Regions from separate parts of the Crocosphaera sp. UHCC 0190 genome, predicted to be linked through region 1. Evidence: predicted binding sites of a transcription regulator. Region 1 holds the regulator's gene; each other region holds the start of a gene.
What was found. The regulator NtcA, encoded in region 1, controls nitrogen genes in cyanobacteria. The targets are predictions, from matches to a motif close to TTTGTANCNNNNGNTACAAA.

Region 1 (4,217 bases):
TTTCAATAAAATCAATAACAGTTTTTAAGCGACCATCTCCTACTTGAATATTACCAATGACTCCTGCACGACGAGCGCGAAATTGAGTTGCAGCTAACAATAAATCAAGTCTTTTTTGCACATTTTCTTCCGTTAATGCTAAAGAATCTATGGAAACAGTGGCAATAGTTTCTCCTTCACTAAAAATCTTTTGATTGAGAACAACATCAGCAAAGACACGCACTTCTTTTTCCCCTTTAACATAATTACCCGCCGAAATAATTCTCACAACATATTCTTTACCATCTTGTAATTGGTTAATCAATTGTTCTACTTGTGCTTGGGTAATTTGGACTACTCTTTCATCGGGTTTAATTTCCTCTTTTCCTACTAATTGAATCGCCGTTCTATTGGCTTGTCTGAGGAGTTCATCAACCACTTGATTACCTGCTTTGGGGACGACAATACGCACTGCACCAATGGCTAAAACTTGACCACGAACAATGGCAATTTGTCTTTCTCTTAAATCTTGATAATTTTGATAATATTGTTCTAAGATTTCTACTTGTTTTTGTAAATAAGCGGATTCTCTTTCTAACTGTTCTAATTGAGATTCTCTATTTTTGAGGACAATATCTTTTTGATTAATAGCTTGATCAAGTTCAACAATTTTAGTATCTCGGTTATCAATTTCTGTTTGGAGGGTACTTTGTTGCTTCTCTAAACTTTGGAGACGGGTTTCTAAATTTTTGAGGCGGGTTTGTCGTTCATTTAAAATGCGGGTTTGGGAAGCAATTTGAGACTTTCCTTGTTTGAGTGCTTCATCTCGTTTGCGGACTTCTACTTGTAAGCTTTTAATTTCTTGATCGAGTTCAATTTTATTTTGTTGTAGGGCTTGTTTTTCCTTAAGCAAAGTTGTAATATCTGTCCGTAATTTTAGGGCTTGATCTGAAACAGATTTGAGTTGTTTTCTCGCTTTTGCAAAATTTTGGTTAGTTGAGTTTAATTTTTTTTGGACAGTATTTTGTTCCGTTTTTGCTTGTTGTAATTTTTGTTGAATATCCTTTTTATCAATGGCAAACCGTTCTAAATCAGCTTTAGCAACCCGTAATTGTTTTTGAATTTCATCGAGTTCAAATAATCCTTCTCTGAGAGATTTACTAAAGGTTAATAAAATCCCAAAGGTAGAAGCGGCGATCAGGGTTCCGGTTAAGACAGTAACAACAATCGCCGTTTGTTTCGGACGAAGATTACCAATGGTTAGTCGAGCTTTGCCAACTTTGGTGCCTAAGCGATCGCCCAATGCCGCGATTAAGCCTCCTAAGATTAAAACGGCCGCAATTAGGATATAAGCACTGGTCATTCGCTTTTAACATTGAGAAGAATGTTAGGTAAATTGCTGACTAAGGACAACAGGATTATGAACGGTGATTTTTTTCTTATGAATAGAAATCATTTCTTCCTGACGTAAATCTCCCAACAAACGAGTGACAGTCACACGGGTAGATCCAATGGCCTCAGCGATCGCTTGATGAGACAATTTTAAGTCAATACGAATCCCTTCAGGAGTCGGTACACCAAAGTCCCGACATAAAATTAACAGAAAACTGACCAAACGGGAACCCATATCACGGTGAGCGAGGGTTTCAATCATCATTTCTGTTTGTAAAATCCGAGAAGACAGCCCCTGAAGCATCAAAATCGATAAATCTGGATTATTTTTTAGGGCCTGCTCTACTTGTTCAATGGGGGCAGACAATAATTCTACCGGGGTAAAGGCCACTGCATGATAAAAGCGATCTGAGCGTTGGCCGGTAATTAGGGAAAGTACCCCAAAAACACTATTTTCTCTCAATAAGGCCACGGTAATTTCTTCCCCTGCTTCGTAGACACGGGAGAGTTTGACCGCACCTTTAAGCAAAAAGTAAACTCTCTCGGCGGGATCACCAGGGAAAAAGATCGTTTTCCCCCGTTCAAAGGGTTCTACGACAGGGGGATAGGGGCCGCCACCAATGCGGCGAAAAACGGCTGCTAGAGGTTTATCCTGTGGTACAGATATTTCCATCACACTTTAATATAACACCGGAAAAATAAGGGGTTTGAAAACACCAAGGGGTGATATGGCAGAAGTCGTAGGGACGCAAGGCCTTGCGCCCGTACAGAAGTCAGAAGTAAAACCTTTATAGTTAATGGTTTTAAAACCTGTATATGGTACCTCATCCAACTGCACACCGCTATAAGTTCATGATAGAAACAACACTTTAACGTATCTTCAAGGGTTTTTGCTACGTTTTGCTTCACAATGTTCCTATTGGGATAATAGATCCCTCGTTATGTCAATGATTATAGCCACCCATCTTCCATAATGGGGGCGTAATGCTTAGAAAACTTGTCCAATTGTCCAGAAGACTATGTTAGATTTAACCGGAAAGAACGCGCTCGTTACAGGAATTGCCAATAATCGCTCGATCGCTTGGGGAATTGCTCAACAACTCCATAAAGCGGGGGCTAACCTCGGTGTTACCTATTTACCCGATGAAAAAGGACGTTTTGAAAAGAAAGTCAGAGATGTGGTTGAACCCCTTAACCCCTCGATTTTTGTGCCTTGTAATGTCCAAGATGAGGCCCAGGTGGCTGAAACTTTCCAAGCAGTGGCCGATACTTGGGGAAAGTTAGATATTTTAATCCATTGTTTGGCTTTTGCAGATAAGGAAGGGTTAGGGGGCGACTTTAGTGGAGTTTCCCGTGAAGCTTTTAGTCAGTCTCTGGAAATTAGTACCTTTTCTTTGGCTAATATGGCTAAATATGCTAAACCTTTGATGAGCTCAGGGGGCAGTATTGTCACTTTGACTTATGTAGGGGGCGTAAAGGTCATCCCTAATTATAATTTGATGGGAGTGGCTAAAGCGGGTTTAGAGATGAGTGTGCGCTATTTAGCGGCGGAATTAGGCCCTAATAATATTCGGGTGAATGGTATTTCTGCGGGCCCTATTCGTACTTTAGCTTCTTCTGCGGTAGGGGGCATTTTAGATATGATGCGTCATGTGGAAAATGTGGCCCCTTTGAAACGCACGGTAACTCAATTAGAAGTAGGAAATACCGCCGCTTTTTTGTGTAGTGAATTGGCTAGTGGGATCACTGGACAAATCATTTATGTGGATGCAGGTTACGAAATTATGGGAATGTAAAAGCCTTGATTTTTATGTAGGGGCAAAGGGAATTTTGCCCCTACAGATAATTAATAATAATTAAACGATTGGTTGGGGTTTATGCGCTACTGCCCAAAGGTCTAAATTTTTGCTCTCTACCTTAACGTTTTCAAATCCACAATTAATGAACTTCTGTTGCAGGGTGGCCACAGTAAAACCTGTTCTATGAGCCATAAAATAGTTACCACGGGCAATAGATGCCCCAAACCCAAAGCAAATATCTAGGGCAGAAATTGGCCCCGCAGGAGACTGATAAATGGGTTCTTCTAATTTTCCTTGGGCAATGTAAGCGGCGGCTTTTTGTAAGTCTGGCATGGTAGCTAACACAAACCCCCCTGGTTTCAATATGCGTAAAAATTCTTTAAAAGCAATCGGAACTTCATGGGCATAGAGATGTTCTATATTGTGGGATGTCCAGATCGCATCAACGGCATTATCGGGAATTTGGGGCATAGAAATAATATTAGCAATAAGATCAGGTTGTACCGCCGGGTTGAGATCTACTCGTAATTCTTTCCATTCTTGGCCGTGAAAGGTTGAATGCAGTTTTTCGATTCTTTTTGGCCCACAACCGACATGGAGAACATATTTATAGTTGGGATCAAAGGTGATAATGGAATTTTGTAATTGGTTCATAGTTGTTTATTTAAAGGTTTTTGGGTTTTGGTTAAAATATCCTGTAGGGGCGAATTGCGTTCGCCCTTATCCAATATAATGGGAATCAGCGCAATTTGGGCCCAAATTGCGCCCCTACGGTTTCGGGTTAAAATATCTGTCGGCTCAACCGCGTTCGCCCTTATCCAATATAATGGGAATCAGCGCAATTTGGGCCCACGCGATGCGCCCCTAGGTTTCGGGTTAAAATATCTGTCGGCTCAACCGCGTTCGCCCTTATCCAATATAATGGGAATCAGCGCAATTTGGGCCCACGCGATGCGCCCCTAGGTTTCGGGTTAAAATATCTGTCGGCTCAACCGCGTTCGCCCTTATCCAATATAATGGGAATCAGCGCAATTTGGGCCCACGCGA
Region 2 (4,217 bases), on a different contig from region 1:
ATAATGATCATCATAAATCGTAGCTTTTACCCGCTCTTTCCAAAATACGTCTACCATTTCCCAAGGAACAATATAAGAGGAGTCTAACAAGGATTCCAGTTGTGAGGCGATCGCTGTGATCATTAATAATCAATCAAAGAGGTTTAAGGTATTTTATATTGTAGTTAACCTTGGAGTATTTTCCAAAGTTTAACGGTTTGCTAAATATCCTTCAATCAAAATATCTTCATCAACTTGACGAAAACTGACCTCTTTTAACTGTAAAGCATCAGTCATTTTTTCCAAACCCAAATTACCCACAGGAGAAGCAGCAGAAACCCCACCAATAATTTTAGGGGCAATAAAGGCCATAATTTTTTGAATCACCCCATCCGCGATCGCTTCTGCGGCCAAAATGCCCCCACATTCCCACAAAACACTGGATAATTCTCGCTCATAAAGGACATCCATCACCTGAGACGGGGACAAAGGAGATAATTCGATCACTTCCACGCCTTTTTGCCGTAATGTTTCTTGTAAGGTCGGATTTTTACCCCATTCTGTAAACACCAAGGTGGGTGCAACATCAATATTCCAGAGGTTGGCCTCAGTCGGTAAATGAAGGTTACGACTCATCACCACCCGCAACGGGTTAACCCCTGTTACCTGATGAGTAGTTAATTGAGGATTATCCCGTCTTACTGTATTTCCCCCCACAATTACCGCATCACAAGCGGCCCGAATTTGATGTACTATCTGACGAGAGGCCGCCCCAGTTACCCAAGCACTATGGCCTGTAGTAGTGGCAATTTTCCCATCAAGAGTCATGGCATATTTTAAGATCCCAAAAGGCTGCTGATGAATAATACGGTGGATAAACGCCTCATTTAAACGACGACAAGCCCCTTCTTCCACCCCAACAATTACCTCAATACCGGCCTCTCTCAATTTTTCAATACCTTTCCCTGATACCAAGGGATTAGGATCAACCATACCCACCACCACTTTAGCCACCTTAGCGGCGATTAAAGCCTCTGTACAGGGTGGTGTTCGTCCATGATGGTTACAGGGTTCTAAATTGACGTAAACGGTTGCTCCTGCGGCATTTTCCCCCGCATCTCTGAGGGCAAAAATTTCGGCGTGGGGTTCTCCTGCTTTCGGGTGACATCCTTCTCCCACAATTTCCCCATCTTTAACAATTAGTGATCCTACCAGGGGATTAGGAGAGGTGCAGCCCAAAGCTTGACGCGCTAACTCTAAGCAACGCTGCATCATCTTTTGATCAAAGGATTCTGAGTTCATAGATGTATTCAAGGATACAGAAGAAAATCTTAAAATTTGTCAACTTTTGCACAGAAACTTCTAGAATCCCAATTATAAGTGAAAATCCTTAGGTGAGCTTGACGAAATTTCGTTATTATCTGTAGAGTTCATAGATTAAGACTGAGGGAAATGGCTCCTTAAATCATGTTTAAGGTCAAAAGTCAGTCAATCCCAAAGTTCATGATGTTTCAATTAATGACTTAACCTCTTAAAAATGATATCAACAAGAACAAAAAAAGACGTTCCTCACGGTTTGTGGGACGCACCCTATTGGCAACCGTTTCGCGTGATTGCCCGCTCTTTTTCAGGCTTTTGGCTCGCTTGCATTCCTTTAGCGGCCATTATTACCATTGTTTGGAATAAGGCAGTGGTGGCTCAGAATGCAGAAATTAAGATCCTAGAAATTACAGAAGCTACACCCGAAGCAATTATACAACTCCAGGGAACCTTAAATGCTATCTGGGTGTTGATTGCTGCCATTCTCGTTATTTTCATGAATGCGGGCTTCGGAATGCTCGAAACAGGCTTCTGTCGCCAGAAAAATGCTGTTAATATCCTTACTAAAAACCTGATTGTTTTTGCTTTGGCCACCATTGCTTATTGGGCCATTGGTTTTTCTTTGATGTTTGGGGGAACTAATGCCATTATTGGCAGTGGCGGTTGGTTTTTGGGTAGTCAAGATCCTGCTACTTACAACCTCACGCCCTTTCCCGTCGGACTGCCCATTTCAGTCTTTTTCCTCTTCCAAGTCGCTTTTGCGGGAACTGCGGCCACCATTGTTTCCGGTGCAGTGGCTGAACGGATTAAGTTTGTTGACTTTTTAGTCTTTAGTCTGATCTTAGTGGGCATTGCCTACCCCATCACTGGCCACTGGGTTTGGGGTGGCGGTTGGTTAGGAAGCCTAGGGTTTAAGGACTTTGCCGGATCTAGCGTGGTTCACTCCGTTGGCGGTTGGGCCGCTTTAGTGGGGGCCGCCGTTCTTGGCCCGAGAATGGGTAAATATGTAGATGGTCGTCCCCAAGCCATTCCTGGCCATAATATGAGTATTGCTACCTTGGGCTGTCTCATTCTTTGGATCGGTTGGTTTGGTTTTAACCCTGGTTCTCAATTGGCGGCGGATAGTCATGTTCCTTACATTGCCGTTACCACCAACTTAGCGGGGGCCATGGGGGGCATTGTCGCCCTGTTTGTCTCTTGGGCTAAAGATAAAAAACCTGACCTTTCTATGGTCATCAATGGTATCTTAGCGGGGTTAGTGGGCATTACGGCTGGTTGTGAGGGCGTATCTTACTGGGGTGCGGTAATCATTGGTGCTGTTGCAGGTGTCTTGGTTGTCTATGCTGTCGGTTTCATTGATGGGGTTCTCAAAATTGATGACCCGGTGGGGGCGATCTCCGTTCATTTAGTTAATGGTATTTGGGGAACCTTTGCCGTTGGCTTATTTAATACAGAGGTTGGACTTTTCTACGGTGGTGGCATTGGTCAACTGATTAATCAAATTATTGGTATCGTTGCCATTGGACTGTTTACTCTTGTCTTTAGTGTGGCTGTGTGGACTGTCCTCAAATCAACCCTAGGTATTCGTGTCAGCCGTGAAGAAGAGATTCTTGGCTTGGATATCGGTGAACATGGCATGGAAGCTTATCATGGGTTTGTCAAAGAACCTGATGGCTTTGCTGGTATGGGTTCTAGCAGTGTCAATGAGTCTGATCTGTCTACGGGCGCAAAGATGTAAGTTTTTACCCATCAAGACTTGAAGCCTGCGATCGCAGGCTTTTTTTGTTGTGATGATTTGCTGATTGATAAGGTATAACTGATAATTAATTATTAATAATTGATCTCGTCAAATCATAATGGATACCAAAGCTTTTAAACGCTCTCTACAACAGTCTGAACACTATCACCGTAAAGGGTTTGGCCACACCACTGAAGTGATGGAGGTCATGAATACAGAGTATCAAAGTTCTCTAATTCAACAAATCCGTCAAAATAACTATCAATGGCAACAGGGAGATGTGACCATTCGTTTAGCAGAAGCCTTTGGTTTTTGTTGGGGGGTAGAAAGGGCTGTCGCTATGGCCTATGAAACCCGTCAACATTTCCCCAAAGAACGTATTTGGATCACCAATGAAATTATTCATAATCCTTCGGTTAATCAACGGTTACAGGAGATGAATGTGGGGTTTATTCAGGTGATTGAAGGTGACAAAGATTTCTCAGTCGTAGAAGCGGGAGATGTGGTTATTTTACCGGCCTTTGGCGCAAGCGTCACGGAAATGCAATTATTAAATGATAAGGGTTGCACCATTGTTGATACCACTTGTCCTTGGGTTTCTAAAGTATGGAATTCCGTAGAAAAGCATAAGAAAAAAGATTACACTTCGATTATTCATGGCAAATATCGTCATGAAGAAACCGTTGCCACTAGCTCGTTTGCCGGGACTTATTTAGTGGTTTTAAATCTCAAAGAAGCTCAATATGTCGCTGATTATATCCTTAATGGGGGTGATAAAACCGAATTTTTAGAGAAGTTTAAAAATGCTTATTCAGAAGGATTTGATCCAGATCGAGATCTGCAACGTTTAGGTATTGCCAATCAAACAACTATGCTGAAAAGTGAAACCGAACAAATCGGTAAACTGTTTGAAAGTACCATGCTGAAAAAGTACGGGCCAATCACCTTAAATGAGCATTTTATGAGTTTTAATACGATCTGTGATGCGACTCAAGAACGTCAAGATGCCATGTTAACTTTGGTGGAAGAAAAGTTAGATTTAATGGTGGTAATTGGGGGCTTTAATTCTTCTAATACTACCCATTTACAAGAAATTTCTGTGGAAAAAGAAATTCCGTCTTATCATATTGATAGCGAAAATCGTATTTTACCCGGCAATAAACTTGAACATAAACCCTTG
Region 3 (4,217 bases), on a different contig from region 1:
CAGATTTAGAATTCATTCTCGTTTTCCTCAACTAATCTTGTTTAATGCTTAAGTTTTAAGCAGACGTTTTAATCATTTAATTAGGGGAAGCAGGGGCTTCAGGGGAAGCAGCACCATCAGGAGCCGCTTGTTCAGTCGTTTCTCCTGTTGTACCTGAATCAGCAGGTTTTTCGCCACCACCGCCACAAGCACCTAGGGTTGTCATTAAACCAAGAGCAATCAACAATTGAACAGCTTTGAAGTTCATTACCATTTTCCTCAAGTAATCTTGCCTAAAGCCTACATTCTAAATAGAAGTTCCTAAAATTACCAATAAATTTATCTTATGAAATCCCCTACTCTTTGGGATAATAGGTAATGATAAACCCTAAACACTACAATTTGAGATGATTTTGACCATTGATGCCATTCTCACTCCCAAAGAACTCCAAAGGTTGATTGACGGGTTATCCCAAGGGAATTTTGTGGATGGTAAAACCACGGCGGGATGGCACGCTCAATTAGTGAAACAGAATACCCAACTTGAGAAAACGGCACCTCAAGCGGCTGAGTTACAAAATTTAGTGATCAATGCCCTGAGCCGTCATTTGTTGTTTAAACTGGCTATTAACCCTAAATACATCCACTCCCTACGATTTAGCCGTTATGAAGTGGGAATGGCCTATGGCAGTCATACAGACAATGCTTTGATGGGGGGTCAACAATTTTTTCGTTCTGATGTTTCTTTTACCTTATTTCTTAGTTCTCCCGATCGCTATGAGGGGGGAGAATTAGTCATTGAAAAACCGGAAGGAGATCTGAGTTATAAACTAGCCCCAGGCTCAATTCTGCTCTATCCTGCCTCGTTTTTACATCGGGTTGAACCTGTGATCACAGGCAGCAGATTAGTTGTAGTAGGATGGATTCAGAGTTTAATCCGAGATCCGATCAAACGAGAAATTTTGTTTGATATTGATACGGTACGTCGTGCTATTTTTGCGAAAGAGGGAAAGACAATGGAATTTGATTTACTGGCTAAAACCCATGCTAATTTGTTACGTCAATGGGCAGAATAAGTTAATAAAAGCTACAATATTCAAGTTTAACAGCCCTAAAGAAAACCCCTGTGAATGCTCCTATTCTTAGCTCAACGTTTTTTTTGACACTTTTATTGATGGTTGGCTTATTTTTCTTTATTCGCGCCTCTGTCAAAGATCGGACTCAACAAGTTAAATTAATGGCACAATTGCCTAAAATCTCTCTTTTGGAGCAGTTACAAACCTATTTTACCCAACGGGCCTATGACTTGACTGCCGTAGATCCTCAAGAGGAAACCATGACATTTGAAGGGTTTGTGCGTCCCAGTTGGTTTTTAGCCATTTTTTTGAGTATCCTAGCGGCGGTGGGACTCCTCTGCTTGGGATTCGTTTTATGTTTTATTTATCCTCCCTTGACCCCTTTATTTTTGGGTATCGGGCTATTGTCGCCCCTAGCTGGCGTTTTTTATTGGAAAAAGGCTGGCCGACGGGAAAAGATCTGTCTAACCCTGGAAAATACTCCAGACTCAGCTTTAGGGGAATGTAGTGTCGTCACAGTTATCGCCCACCGCGATGAATTAATTCAACTACAACAAGCACTTGCTTTAAGACCCATCAGTTGAGGTATAATCATTAAACGCAGAAACCCCCCAACGTGGAATTGGGGGGACTGCAACTTGTTAGAGTAGTCATCAACCAGCTACGGCAGGAATTTTGCTCGGAACTGGGGGCTGAAATTCTCTCAAACTTGGGAAGAGGAAATGATTCTCTTCAACATATTGGGCGCCGAACAAACCCTTTTCTGCCCAAAAATATCTGTCGGTGGTGTGTTCGTTTCGTTTTACAATTAACAAAGCCGGGGGCTGTATCCCTATTTCATGAATGTATTTTCTGGCGGCGGTTACGGGTTTATCCTCGCCGCTTTCAATATTATACTGGGGTACAAGTTCGAGAATTTTGCGCCCTTCTTGGCGACGACGACTCTTACGCTTGCGTTTTCTGGCCAACCCTTTTACCTCCTATTTCGGCTACACACTGTAATCATAGTTACAAAAGCCGAGCCAATTATATCCGGTTCATATCAAAAAATCAAGTGTCTCTCCCCAAGTTGTGAATTTTCATAATCTTGAGAACTCCCGCTATAACCGCATTTTTGGCAAATCGGCAAAATCTATAGGTAATTTTACTGTTACAAAAGTTTTATTTTCTTAACAAAAGTCAATAAAAAGATGTTCAATTCTTATGTTTTCTTCGACAGCGAGCGTTCCTTCCCCTAGTCAAGACTTTATCACCTTGTGTCAATCCCAGGTCACTTTGTTGCACCAAACTCTAGAAGCAGACTGGAGTGCGGTGTATTTGACGGCGGAGCAAGAGGGTCAACAAATGGATCTCATTCCCATTGTGGTTTATCCACCAACGGACACCATTCAAACAGAGGAGACTCCCTCAATTACTTTACCAGAGAACTGGCCAGGGTCTGTTCCTTCGATTTCGTTACCAATAGTTAAATTTTCTCAGATTTCCCAATCATTGCCTCCTAACCGAGAGAGCAAACCCAAGAAATGGGCTGAAAATCCCTATAGTCCAGAGGCTTATCAACTGGTGTTACCCTTAATTCATCAAGAGATGATGGTGGGTTTGCTAGTAACTCGACGGAAAAATAAGCCTTGGAAACCACAAGAGTTGACTCAAATCGAGAAAATAACCAGAACTTTGGCTATTGCACGTCTTTTAGATCAACGTCAAGGATGGTATCAACAACAATTAACACAACAACAGATTCAGCAACGACAAGAACATGATCGCCTCGATGATTTGTTTCATCAGATTCGTAACCCCATTACTGCCTTACGGATTTTTGGGAAGCTACTGTTAAAGCGGTTTACCTCTAATGACAAAAATCGCGCCATTATAGAGAACATGGTGAGAGAGAGCGAACATTTAGAAGAATTAATCCAAGAATTTGAGACAAATCAAGCAGTGATCGCAACCAAGAGGGATCTCATTACCCTGAATACAGATTGTATCCCTTCTGTTGATACTCAGCCCCTTTCCTTACCCAGTACAGGGATGAACTTAAAAAAGATCAAGCTGCAGGAGATATTAGAACCGATTCTTATTTCTGCCCAATCAATTGCTCAAGAGAAGGGAATTAAGGTGCAATCAGAAATTGTGGGGAAGTTACACCCTGTTTGGGGCAATGATTCGGCCCTACGGGAAGTTTTGAGTAACTTAATCGATAATGGGATTAAATATACCCCAAAACCTGGCCAAGTGAAGATTAAGCTGGGATTATCGAGGGTTGAAGGGGAAAAAATATATCAAGGCATTGCCATTGAAGATACAGGTTATGGCATTCCTTTAAAAGATCAAGCTCATATTTTTGAGCGACATTATCGAGGGATACAAGCTGAGGGGGAGATACCAGGAACGGGGTTAGGACTTGCCATTGTTCAAGAATTAATGGCTCTGATGGGGGGAATAATTGAATTATTAAGTCCGACAAATCAAGTAAGAAACCGAGGAACAACCTTTATTATTTGGCTGCCTTTGGCCGAAGAATGTTAAGTTATAGTTTCTTCGAGAGTAAAGCACCGAACCCTAACAAAAATAACGCTGCTATGGACTGAGGTTCAGGTATTTCTGTCGGTAGGGGGATTTGGCCAATGACAACATTGGCACTGGCCCTAAATGATGTATCATCTTCAAATTCAGGATAAGCTAAGGTTGTAGCATCATTGTAAAAGGTGCTTGTTGTATTTAAAGTGAGTCGAGAATCGAAACTGATTTGACTTGGAGTGAAACCCAATAACTTATCTCCAATTTGACTATCTTCATAAAAGACTCCCACTCGATAGTCAAAATCTTTGATTATATTAATCGGGGTATTGAGACGGGCAAAGCAGAAATCATCTTGACAAATATCTTTTCCTGGGTTGACGGTAACTTGCCCTAATAGAGTGCCTGAACTAACTTGCCATAACCCAACGGAACGGGCCACATCAACATCATCCTGGGGAAAACTGCTGCCGCCTCCTTTAACGTATACACCTAAACCGCCTATTAATAAATTTTCTGATGGTGTAAACTCAATGCCGAAGGTGAAAACACTATTCGGGTCATTTTCTGTTCCCGTTGTATCCGTGAGGCTATAACCTAGATCTAAAATGATGTCTAATGCTTGGGCTTTAACCGTAGTGA
Region 4 (4,217 bases), on a different contig from region 1:
TTGAGTAAACTTTGCTTGTTTAGCTTCTAACTTTTGTAAAAAAAATGTTCTCCTAAAATCAGCTTTACCTGTAATTAAAGTATCATTAAGTTTGACCGGACTTCTTAACACAATTACTGAGGTTAGTATGTCCCCAGGATTTGAGGAAAACTGTTCATCTTCTGTTACTATTTTGGTTTCAATTTCTGTTAAAATTTGAGGTAGAGCTTCTGAGGAAAGAACCGTCGTTAATCCCAGACGACTGGTCATAAAATCCCCTTGAATCAACCCATGACTAAAATCTAAGCCAATAACCTTATCTGAACGATTGAGACGACTTTGTAATTGTTGATAAAATTGCTCTCGAAATTCTCTATTTTCTGGCGTTAAATCAATCACAAAATAACTGAGATCGATGGTCGATATTCCTTCTTGAATTTGGGGTGAATTAAGGCGTTCTTGAAGTAAATCTAGGGTCAGGGGAATGCGTTCAGCATCGGCAAAACTTGGAGAAGCAAAAATTAATAAAAATAACCATAAAATAAGTATAAAAAAACAATAGCGCAAAAAAAACACAAACCTTTTTAAATCACTTAATTAAGTACCGTATTAATCGCTGATTCCAGTTCTGTTTGACTTAAATCTGTGACAATAAAGACTTCTTGTACCGTTTTTCCCTGCCTAGCGATCGCCTTATAACCTCCTCGAATGGGAACGGATACCCGCAATTTTAAATGAGGAGAATGGCCCCTAGAACGACTAATCACACCAGGGGTAACTGTACGAATGCCAGTATATTTAATCAACTTTTCAAGAATCGGAATCAACCCATCAACATGAGTAGAATGGTTCCAAACTAACCGACCTTTATCTGGTTGGGTCATGATTTAAGCTTCCTCCAAAGGTGCCATCGTTAACCCTTCCCGTCGCAGTTGTTGGTGATAGAGTTCCGCTTGTTCTTGGGGCCCCACCCACACCGTTGCTAAACCTTGATAGTGAACTTGCTCAGTGAGTTCCCAAGCGCGTTCTTTCGTCATGGACGGGATATACTTCATTAGGCAGTTAGCCACGTGTTCAAAGGTATTAAAATCATCGTTGAGGACAATGACTTTATAATTAGGATAGGTCTTACGATCAACAACAGTAGAGCCTTTGGGGGTAGTCGAGGTAGAAGTGGCCATCCCTTTAGTTGTTGTGGATAGTCTCTTACTCATTAGTCTCAAGGGGAACGGAAATAGTTTGGATGGTGTTGGCATTATAATTCGTCTTCTAGTTTAACAATTTTTTCCAAATTTCCCTATCCCTTAAATGAACAAGCGATCGCCTAATGTAGAAAGGCGATCGCCCTGAACCGTTCAAAAACTGAACTTAGAGAGAGATTTCGCTAAATTCACGGGTCATGTGATCGAAAGGTTGATCAATAAAGGAAGTGTCTTCAATTCCCGCATCAGCGGCCATGGTTTTAATCATGTCCTTCATGATCTGAATACCCCGAACCGTTGGTCCAATGGGAACCCCCAAAGAATTATAGGTTTCCCGTAACCCTTGTAATACCCGTTCATCGAGGACACCGGGATCCCCTGCGACTAAAGCATAACTTGCATAGCGTAGATAATAGTCCATATCCCGTAAACAAGCCGAATAACGACGGGTAGTATAAGCATTACCCCCTGCACGAATTAACTCTGGAACTTCTTCAAAGAGTTGAAGGCCAGCCCCTTTGACAATATCAGCAGAATTCCCATTAATGAGGGCAGCAACTTGAATTCGGGCGTTTCCTGACTCAAAATAGGATTTGAGATTAGCGATCGCATCCCGATCTAAATAACGGCCTGTCTGATCGTAGTTTCTAATTAGGCTAGTAACGGCATCTCGCATTAAAGTTTTCTCCCAACGGCAATTTTTTTATGGCTTACCAGGAAGCCGAATGTTCCTTTTTATTTATAATCCCACAGGGATGAACCCCAAGCGAAATTGTCTAACAAAGTCGTCCTTTCTTTCGCAATCGTTAACTTTTTGATACACTTCTTTACAGAAAAGCCTAATTTCTGACCTTTTTATCGAGGCAGATCCAAAACTTAGTATTGTTTACAGATTTGATCCATAAAATCCGTATCCTGTTATACAAAACATCTGGTTAGCTATCTTTACCATCAGTGATTTGAGGCTAAATATATATTGACACTCGAAGGAGTCTTCCATGGCTGAAACGCCCCAAGAAGTCTTGAAAATGGTTCAAGACCAAGACATTAAGATCATTGACCTGAAATTCATTGATATGCCAGGAACCTGGCAACATTGCTCTTTCTATTACGATCAAATTGACGAAAATTCTTTTGTTGATGGTGTTGCCTTCGACGGTTCGAGTATTCGGGGTTGGAAAGCCATTAATGAATCTGATATGATGATGGTTCCCGATCCCAAAACCGCGTGGATCGACCCCTTTTATGAAGAACCCACCCTCAGTCTGATTTGTGGGATCAAAGAACCCCGCACGGGAGAATGGTATAGTCGTGACCCCCGTACCATTGCCAGTAAAGCCGTTGAATACCTGAGAAGCACTGGTCTGGGTGATACTGCTTTTATTGGTCCAGAAGCAGAATTTTTCATCTTTGATGACGTACGTTTTGACCAAACCGAAAACACAGGCTACTATTACGTCGATAGTGTAGAGGGACGCTGGAATACGGGACGGCAAGAAGAAGGCGGCAACTTGGGCTATAAACCTGGTTATAAGCAAGGTTATTTCCCTGTGGCCCCGACTGACACCAGCCAGGATATGCGGACAGAAATGCTGCTAACCATGGCTAAATGTGGGGTTCCCATTGAGAAACACCACCACGAAGTTGCCACCGGGGGACAAAATGAATTAGGGTTCCGCTTTGCGACTCTAGTGGAAGCGGCTGATTATTTGATGACTTACAAATATGTCATCAAAAACGTGGCTAAGAAGTATGGCAAAACCATCACCTTTATGCCCAAACCCCTGTTTAACGATAATGGCTCAGGAATGCACGTTCACCAGTCTATCTGGAAGGGTGGACAACCCCTATTCTGGGAGAAGGGTAATTACGCCGATTTAAGTAAAATGGCTTTAAATTACATCGGTGGCATTTTAAAACACGCCCCCGCTTTGTTAGGGTTAACCAACCCCACCACCAACTCCTATAAGCGTCTCGTACCTGGTTTTGAAGCCCCTGTTAACCTTGCTTATTCCCAAGGAAACCGTTCAGCTTCTGTTCGTATTCCTTTATCGGGCCCTAACCCCAAAGCAAAACGCTTAGAGTTCCGTTGTCCTGATGCAACCTGTAACCCCTATTTAGCCTTTGCAGCAATGTTGTGTGCGGGTATTGACGGCATTAAGAACGAAATTGATCCCGGAGAGTCTTTAGACGTAGATATCTACGATCTCAGCCCTGAAGAACTCAGTAAGATTCCTTCGACTCCTGGTTCCTTGGAACAAGCTTTAGAATGCTTAGAAAAGGATCATGGTTTCTTAACTGATACCGGAGTCTTTACCGAAGATTTCATCGAAAATTGGATTGAGTACAAACTGGATAATGAAGTTAACCCCATGCGGTTACGTCCTCATCCTTATGAATTTGCTCTTTACTATGATGTTTAGAGTTTAAATTATCATTCATTTTTGAAAATTGCCACCCTAAAGGTGGCGTTTTTTTTTGCAGTATTGTAATGAAGATGAAATTATTAAGGTGGGCATTGCCCACCCTACTAAATCTATTAAGGAATTAACTGAACGGGGAATCCTTGATCTCGCAGCACTTCCGCTGTTCCCCGACCCGGTTGATAATTGTAACCCCACTGACCATTGTCATGAAGAATTTGAGGGGTTAATAAGACAATCACCTCAGTCCGTTGGCTGGTATCCGTTTGACTTCTGAATAGGGCCCCAACAACCGGAAGATCTCCCAATAAAGGAACCTTATTAGTAACAGTTTGATCTGCTTCACTAATGATCCCTGATAGGATTAGAGTCTGGCCATCCCGTAAACGAATCAACCCAGAGGTCAATTCTCGGCGATTTAACAGGAATAAGTTATTGGTACCCCCATCACTCCCACTATCAAACTGCTGAACATCTCCAACAGAAGCAATAGTAGGACTCACCGTTAAACTGATATAGCCATTATCATCAATTTTATCAACGTTAATGGTTAAGGTTAGACCCGCATCCTGTAAAACAGGGGTAGTGGTTCTCACCCCACTGAGGGGGTCAA

Region 2: VB715_RS12105 (ammonium transporter) is a predicted target of NtcA. The motif match lies at 1,283-1,302, and genes of this name have one in related genera.
Region 3: VB715_RS00780 (DUF3155 domain-containing protein) is a predicted target of NtcA. The motif match lies at 2,051-2,070, and genes of this name have one in related genera.
Region 4: glnA (type I glutamate--ammonia ligase) is a predicted target of NtcA. The motif match lies at 2,089-2,108, and genes of this name have one in related genera.

What each region holds. Positions count from the first base shown of each region.
Region 1 covers NZ_JAYGHP010000010.1:43-4,259, reverse strand. The annotation lists gene VB715_RS14455 (DUF3084 domain-containing protein) at 1-1,342, opposite strand, end outside; gene ntcA (global nitrogen regulator NtcA) at 1,367-2,044, opposite strand; gene fabI (enoyl-ACP reductase FabI) at 2,391-3,167, shown strand; gene VB715_RS14440 (class I SAM-dependent methyltransferase) at 3,228-3,824, opposite strand; gene VB715_RS14435 (hypothetical protein) at 3,903-4,133, shown strand.
Region 2 covers NZ_JAYGHP010000007.1:112,506-116,722, forward strand. The annotation lists gene VB715_RS12095 (FAD-binding oxidoreductase) at 1-123, opposite strand, end outside; gene ribD (bifunctional diaminohydroxyphosphoribosylaminopyrimidine deaminase/5-amino-6-(5-phosphoribosylamino)uracil reductase RibD) at 190-1,281, opposite strand; gene VB715_RS12105 (ammonium transporter) at 1,517-3,037, shown strand; gene VB715_RS12110 (4-hydroxy-3-methylbut-2-enyl diphosphate reductase) at 3,156-4,217, shown strand, end outside.
Region 3 covers NZ_JAYGHP010000001.1:150,392-154,608, reverse strand. The annotation lists gene VB715_RS00800 (hypothetical protein) at 1-16, opposite strand, end outside; gene VB715_RS00795 (hypothetical protein) at 77-247, opposite strand; gene VB715_RS00790 (Fe2+-dependent dioxygenase) at 387-1,055, shown strand; gene VB715_RS00785 (cofactor assembly of complex C subunit B) at 1,106-1,639, shown strand; gene VB715_RS00780 (DUF3155 domain-containing protein) at 1,709-2,023, opposite strand; gene VB715_RS00775 (GAF domain-containing sensor histidine kinase) at 2,259-3,584, shown strand; gene VB715_RS00770 (hypothetical protein) at 3,586-4,217, opposite strand, start outside.
Region 4 covers NZ_JAYGHP010000008.1:143,156-147,372, reverse strand. The annotation lists gene VB715_RS13245 (pentapeptide repeat-containing protein) at 1-555, opposite strand, end outside; gene VB715_RS13240 (DUF2103 domain-containing protein) at 573-863, opposite strand; gene clpS (ATP-dependent Clp protease adapter ClpS) at 867-1,160, opposite strand; gene apcB (allophycocyanin subunit beta) at 1,348-1,857, opposite strand; gene glnA (type I glutamate--ammonia ligase) at 2,180-3,604, shown strand; gene VB715_RS13220 (hypothetical protein) at 3,721-4,217, opposite strand, start outside.